DNA from 2 places in the Pseudomonas sp. MBLB4123 genome. Region 2 is predicted to be linked to the other one. Evidence: predicted binding sites of a transcription regulator. Region 2 holds the regulator's gene; the other holds the start of a gene.
The links. The regulator FliA, encoded in region 2, starts transcription of late flagellar genes. The targets are predictions, from matches to a motif close to CTAAAGTTTNNNNNNNNNNNGCCGNTAA.
Positions count from the first base shown of each region.

Region 1 (3,466 bases), 1.0 Mb from region 2:
GCTCGAGCTGGCGGTGGTGCCGGACGTGCACATGGACCTCGGGCATGTCGGCATCTACCGGGGCCTAGCCCGTGCCGCCGGCCTGTCCGGCGAGGTCGAGCAGCAGCTGTTCGATGCGCTGCAGCGCAAGGCCATGGACGAGATCGCCGCGCTGACCGCGTCGCTGCCGGCGTCGCTGGGCAAGATGCTGCGCGCCCTGGCCGAGCTCTGCGGTGGTCGCGAGGTGCTGGACCTGGCCCAGGCGTGCCTGGTCGAGGCGCCGGGCGAGGTGCATGCCGCGCTGGACGAGCTGGTGGCGATCGCCGATGCCTTGAGCCTGCGCTTTCCCGAACTGCCGCTGTACTTCGACCTGGGCGAGCTGCGCGGCTACCACTATCACACCGGCGTGGTGTTCGCCGCGTTCGTGCCGGGCGTCGGCCAGTCGATCGCCCAGGGGGGGCGCTATGACGACATCGGCGCCGACTTCGGTCGAGCGCGGCCGGCCACGGGCTTCTCCACCGACCTGAAGACCCTGGTCGGCCTGGGACGGATGCAGCTCGGCGAGCAGCCGGCCGGCATCTGGGCGCCGGACAGTCACGATGTATACCTGTGGCAGGCGGTCCAGCGCCTGCGCAGCGAGGGTGCGCGCGTGGTGCAGGCGCTGCCCGGGCAGGAATTGACCGATGCGCATGAGGCCGGCTGCGATCGCCAGCTGCTGCTGCGCGATGGCCGTTGGCAGGTGGCGCCGCTGGCGTCCTGAATCGTTTCCGCCGGCTGCGGCCGGCATCAAGCTTGCGCGAAGAGGACAAGTGTTATGGGTAAGAATGTCGTAGTCCTGGGGACCCAGTGGGGCGATGAGGGCAAGGGCAAGATCGTCGACCTGCTGACCGAGCAGGCCGCCGCCGTGGTGCGTTACCAGGGTGGCCACAATGCCGGCCACACCCTGGTCATCGACGGCGAGAAGACCGTGCTGCACCTGATCCCCTCGGGCATCCTGCGCGAGGGTGTCGAGTGCCTGATCGGCAACGGTGTGGTGGTCGCCCCCGATGCGCTGCTGCGCGAAATCACCAAGCTGGAAGAGAAGGGCGTGCCGGTGCGTCAGCGCCTGCGCATCAGCCCGGCCTGCCCGCTGATCCTGTCCTACCACGTGGCTCTCGACCAGGCGCGGGAGAAGGCCCGGGGCGACGCCAAGATCGGCACCACCGGTCGCGGCATCGGCCCAGCCTACGAAGACAAGGTGGCGCGCCGCGGCCTGCGGGTCGGCGACCTGTTCCACCGCGAGCGCTTCGCCGCCAAGCTCGGCGAGTTGCTGGACTACCACAACTTCGTGCTGCAGAACTTCTACAAGGAGCCGGCCATCGACTTCCAGAAGACCCTGGACGAGTGCATGGAGTACGCCGAGCTGCTCAAGCCGATGATGGCCGATGTCACCGCGGTGCTGCACGAGCTGCGCCGCGCGGACAAGGACATCATGTTCGAGGGCGCCCAGGGCTCGCTGCTGGACATCGACCACGGCACCTATCCCTACGTGACCAGCTCCAACACCACCGCCGGCGGCATCGCCACCGGCTCGGGCTTCGGTCCGCTGTACCTGGACTACATCCTCGGCATCACCAAGGCCTACACCACCCGGGTCGGTTCCGGTCCGTTCCCCACCGAGCTGTTCGATGACGTCGGCGCCTTCCTCGCCAAGCGCGGCCACGAGTTCGGCGCCACCACCGGGCGCGCCCGCCGCTGCGGCTGGTTCGATGCGGTGATCCTGCGTCGCGCCATCGAGATCAACAGCATCTCCGGCCTGTGCCTGACCAAGCTGGATGTGCTCGACGGCCTGGAGACCATCCGCATCTGCACCGGCTACAAGGATGCCGCGGGCCAGGTGCTGGTCGACGCGCCCACCGATGCCGACAGCTACCTGGGTCTGCAGCCGGTGTACGAGGAGATGCCGGGCTGGAGCGAGTCCACCCTGGGCGCCAAGAGCCTGGACGAGCTGCCGGCCAATGCCCGGGCCTACATTAAGCGCGTCGAGGAGCTGGTCGGTGCGCCGATCGACATCATCTCCACCGGCCCGGACCGCAACGAGACCATCGTGTTGCGCCATCCGTTCGCCTGATAGTCGGTGCTGCCGCAGCAAAGGGTCGCCTCGTGCGGCCCTTTGTCGTTCTGGTGCGGCGCCTGTGAGGGCTAAACCTTTCCCGGTTGCCGCCGTTATAGCCTGTACGGTTTAAGAGGAGTCCTGCCCGTGTCCGCCATCGTTCTGTTGTTGCGCAGCCGCCTGCTGCGTCCGGTGTTTTTGGCCCTGGGGGCGGCCTTGCTGGCACAGGTGCTGGTGGCGGTGGCGCTTACGCGCACGACGGTCACGGCGCTGGTGGAGGACCTGGGGCAGCGCCTCGGTGCGGATACTCGGCGCCTGTCGGGCGATCTCGAGGCGGCCGGGCGCGAGGTGCAGGGCGGCCTGGAGGGGGTCTCCGCGCGGATGCAGGGCAGTCTGACCGACGGCCTGAAGCAGCGCCTGAGCGCCGAGCAGGCCCAGTTGCGCGAGGTCCTGGGGCGCAATCTCCGCCAGTCGGCCGATGATCAGGCGCAGCTGCTCGCCGCGGTCGCACCCAAGGCCATCTGGGACAGCGATGTGCCGGCGCTGACCGAGCTGGTGCGCATGGCTCATCGCAACCCGGGGGTGTTGTTCGCCGTGTACCTGGATGCCCAGGGCGAGCGCCTGACCCGGCACGTCAATCGTCAGGATCCGCGAGTCAAGGCGTTGATCGAGCGCGGCGAGGGGCGCGGCACCCTGGACAAGCTGCTCAATGCCGCGGCAGGCGATCCGGGCGTGCATGTCAGCGAGGCCTCGATCAGCCCCATGGGGGCGGAAATCGGCAAGGTGCTGTTGGGGGTCTCCACCGTCGAGGTGGAGCAGGAGCTGTCGGCCCTGGACCAGCGTTTCGTCGCCCTGATCGGCAGCAGTGGTCAGCTGGTGTCCGATGGCCTGAGTCGTGCCGCGGCCGACAGCGGTTCGGCCCTGGCCGCGCGCCTGGGCAGCGCGCAGCGGGTGGCGGCGGACATGACGCACAACAGTCGTCTGGCGGTCGAGGCGGCTGCCGCCGAGTTGCGCTGGAATATCGGCCTGGGCCTGGCGCTGATCGGCCTGGGCATTCTCCTGGTGGTGGCGCTGGTGCTCGGGCGCCGGGTGCTCAGCCGGCTGCATACGCTGATCGTCGCGCTGGATGACTGGGCGGCCGGTGAGGGGGATTTGACGCGGCGGGTCGAGTTGGCCAGTCGCGACGAGATCGGCGACATGGCGGCGGCGGTCAATCGCTTCGTCGCCAAGCTGCAGCCGATCGTCCGCGAGGCGGGGGAGGTGGCGGTGCGCACCGGCCAGGAAATCGCCAGCCTGAGCGCGCGCAGCGCCGCGGCGGAGGCAGCGGCCGGGCGTCAGCGGGACGAAGTGGCCGGCAGCCTTCAGGCACTGGCGCAGATGGCTGACGAGGCGCAG
Region 1 is NZ_CP196711.1:2,795,127-2,798,592, reverse strand. It holds gene ACSX1C_RS12935 (ATP phosphoribosyltransferase regulatory subunit) at 1-739, shown strand, start outside; gene ACSX1C_RS12930 (adenylosuccinate synthase) at 794-2,089, shown strand; gene ACSX1C_RS12925 (methyl-accepting chemotaxis protein) at 2,219-3,466, shown strand, end outside.
Region 1: a site for FliA is predicted at 2,161-2,188, ahead of ACSX1C_RS12925 (methyl-accepting chemotaxis protein). Genes of this name have one in related genera too.

Region 2 (3,466 bases):
GTACAGCTCGGCTCGATCGCCTGGGGCCAGATGCAGAGCCGCCGTCCGCAGCAGGCCAGCCTCTGGCGCCGCCTGCAGCGCATGGGCCTGCCGGCCGAGCTGGCCCGGGTGCTGCTCGAGCGGGTGACCAATGTCGCCGAGCCCCGGCAGGCCTGGCGCATGCTCCTGGCCCACCTGGCTCGCGCCATTCAGACCCCCAAGCAAGAGCCGCTGGAGGAGGGCGGGGTGATCGCCCTGGTCGGCCCGGCCGGCATGGGCAAGACCACCACCCTGGCCAAGCTGGCGGCGCGTTATGTGCTCAAGCACGGCGCCCAGAGCCTCGCCCTGGTCAGCCTGGACAGTTACCGCATCGGCGCCCAGGAGCAGGTCAAGACCCTCGGCCGCATCCTCGGCGTGCCGGTCACCCTGGTCGATCCCGGCCAATCGCTGACCCAGGCCCTGGCACCTCTGGCGAAGAAGCGCCTGGTGCTGATCGACACGGCCGGCCTGCCGGCCAACGACCCGGCGCTGCGCATGCAGCTGGAGGCCCTGGCCAGCCGCGGGATCAAGTCCAGGAACTACCTGGTCATGGCCGCCACCAGCCAGAGCCAGGTACTCAAAGCCGCCTACCATAGCTACAAGCGTTGTGGTCTGGCCGGTTGCATCCTGACCAAGCTGGACGAGGCCGCCAGCCTGGGCGAGGTCATGGGGCTGGCGATAGGTCAGCGCCTGCCGGTAGCCTATGTGGCCGATGGTCCGCGTATCCCGGATGATCTGCAGGTACCGCGCAGCCATCAGTTGGTGAGCCGGGCCGTCGGGCTGCAGAGTGCGGAAGATCCAAGCGAGGAGGCGATGGCGGAGCTGTTCGCCGGCCTCTATCAGCAGCCGACGCGCCGTGCCGGTTGACGGCGCCGCGGCGATGACTCAGTGGCACGAGGCGCAGGTTGACCTCATGCCGGATTGGCGGGGTACGCTTAGCCAAGCGGCTCCCGTCGACGTTAGACAAGGTGTGTAGAGAACATGGGTATGCATCCCGTACAGGTGATCGCGGTGACCGGCGGCAAGGGTGGTGTCGGCAAGACCAACGTGTCGGTGAATCTGGCCCTGGCGCTGGCCGATGTCGGCCGGCGGGTCATGTTGATGGACGCCGACCTGGGACTGGCCAACATCGACGTCCTGCTCGGCCTCACCGCCAAGCGCACCCTGGCCGATGTGATCAGCGGCGAGTGCGACCTGCGCGACGTGATCCTGCAGGGCCCCGGCGGCATCCGCATCGTTCCGGCCGCCTCGGGCACGCAGAGCATGGTGCAGCTCTCGCCCCTGCAGCATGCCGGCCTGATCCAGGCCTTCAGCGACATCAGCGACAACCTCGACGTGTTGATCATCGACACCGCCGCCGGCATCGGCGACTCGGTGGTCAGCTTCGTCCGCGCGGCCCAGGAGGTGCTGGTGGTGGTGTGCGACGAGCCGACCTCGATCACCGACGCCTACGCGCTGATCAAGTTGCTCAATCGCGACTACGGCATGAGCCGCTTTCGTGTACTGGCCAATATGGCGCACAGTCCACAGGAGGGGCGCAATCTTTTTGCCAAACTGACCAAGGTCACCGATCGTTTCCTCGACGTCGCCCTGCAGTATGTCGGCGCGGTGCCCTACGACGAGTCGGTGCGCAAGGCCGTGCAGAAGCAGCGCGCGGTCTATGACGCCTATCCACGCTCCAGGTGCGCCCTGGCGTTCAAGGCGATCGCGCAGAAGGTCGATGCCTGGCCGCTACCGGCCAATCCGCGCGGTCATCTGGAGTTTTTCGTCGAGCGCTTGGTGCAGCAACCGACCGCGGACTCGGCGGTATGACAGCAGCTTCCGGACTTCGTATGTACAGCAAGGCGCAAGGACAAGAGTCCCAGTATCAGTTGATCGAGCGCTATGCGCCCCTGGTCAAGCGCATCGCCTACCACTTGCTGGCGCGCCTGCCGGCCAGCGTGCAGGTGGACGATCTGATCCAGGCCGGCATGATCGGTTTGCTCGAGGCCTCGAAGAAATACGACTCCAGCAAGGGCGCGAGCTTCGAGACATTCGCCGGCATTCGCATTCGCGGTTCGATGCTCGATGAGGTGCGCAAGGGCGATTGGGCGCCGCGTTCGGTACACCGCAACAGCCGCATGGTCAGCGATGCGATCCGAGTAATTGAGGCCAGAACCGGTCGTGACGCTAAAGATCACGAGGTTGCGGCCGAACTCCAATTGAGTCTCGAGGATTACTACGGCATTCTTGGCGACACTTTGGGCAGCCGCCTGTTCAGCTTCGACGACCTGTTGCAGGACGGCGAGCACGGGGGGCTGTGCGAAGACGCCAATGCCACTCACCAAGAACCTTCTCGTGGCCTGGAAGATGAGCGCTTCCAGGCGGCGCTGGCCGATGCCATCGCCAACTTGCCGGAGCGCGAACGACTGGTGTTGGCGCTGTATTACGACGAAGAGCTGAATCTCAAGGAGATCGGCGAGGTGCTGGGGGTCAGCGAGTCGCGCGTTAGCCAGATCCACAGCCAGTGCGCCGCACGCCTGCGTGCGCGGCTGAGCGAATGGCGCACGCGCTGAACAGCTAGATTAGCGGGTCGTTGGGAAACGTAGCGGACGAGGGTCAGATAAGGCGCATTACGGCCTGTACGGCCTGTAGGTGAGCGAGTAACACCTACCTGATTGCAACGTGGCGCAGCTGATCGCAATGGTTTTGCAACGGCCTGTCAGGCCGGTTTCACGATTAAGGGCGCAGCCAGAGGCTGGCTGCGTTTAGGACTGTACGGAGGTCGACTTGGACAAGAACATGAAAATCCTCATCGTTGATGACTTTTCAACGATGCGCCGGATCATCAAGAACCTCCTGCGTGATCTGGGGTTCACCAATACCGCGGAGGCCGACGACGGCACCACCGCCCTGCCGATGTTGCACAGCGGCAGTTTCGATTTTCTGGTGACCGACTGGAACATGCCGGGCATGACCGGGATCGACCTGCTCCGCGCGGTACGGGCGGACGAGCGGCTCAAGCACCTGCCGGTACTGATGGTCACCGCCGAGGCCAAGCGCGACCAGATCATCGAGGCCGCGCAAGCCGGGGTGAATGGCTATGTGGTCAAGCCGTTCACGGCCCAGGTGCTGAAAGAAAAGATCGAGAAGATTTTCGAGCGGGTCAACGGCTGATGTCTGCCGCGAGGGTGCTATGGAACACGAAGATTCCCCGCAGGCCGACCTCGAGTCGAGCCTGAAGTTAAACGCGCGCCAATTGGTCGACAGCCTGGATCAAGGCAACTTTGGCGAAGCGGTGCAGCTGATCAATGAACTCAATAAAACCCGCGACCGTGGCCTGTACCACGAAGTCGGCAAGCTGACGCGCGAGTTGCACAACGCCATCGTCAACTTCCAACTCGATCCGCGCGTGCCCCATGCCCAGGAAGTCTCGCAAATCACCGATGCCACCGAGCGCCTGAATTAT
Region 2 is NZ_CP196711.1:1,770,123-1,773,588, reverse strand. It holds gene flhF (flagellar biosynthesis protein FlhF) at 1-885, shown strand, start outside; gene fleN (flagellar synthesis regulator FleN) at 1,000-1,830, shown strand; gene fliA (RNA polymerase sigma factor FliA) at 1,827-2,573, shown strand; gene ACSX1C_RS08180 (chemotaxis response regulator CheY) at 2,800-3,174, shown strand; gene ACSX1C_RS08175 (protein phosphatase CheZ) at 3,194-3,466, shown strand, end outside.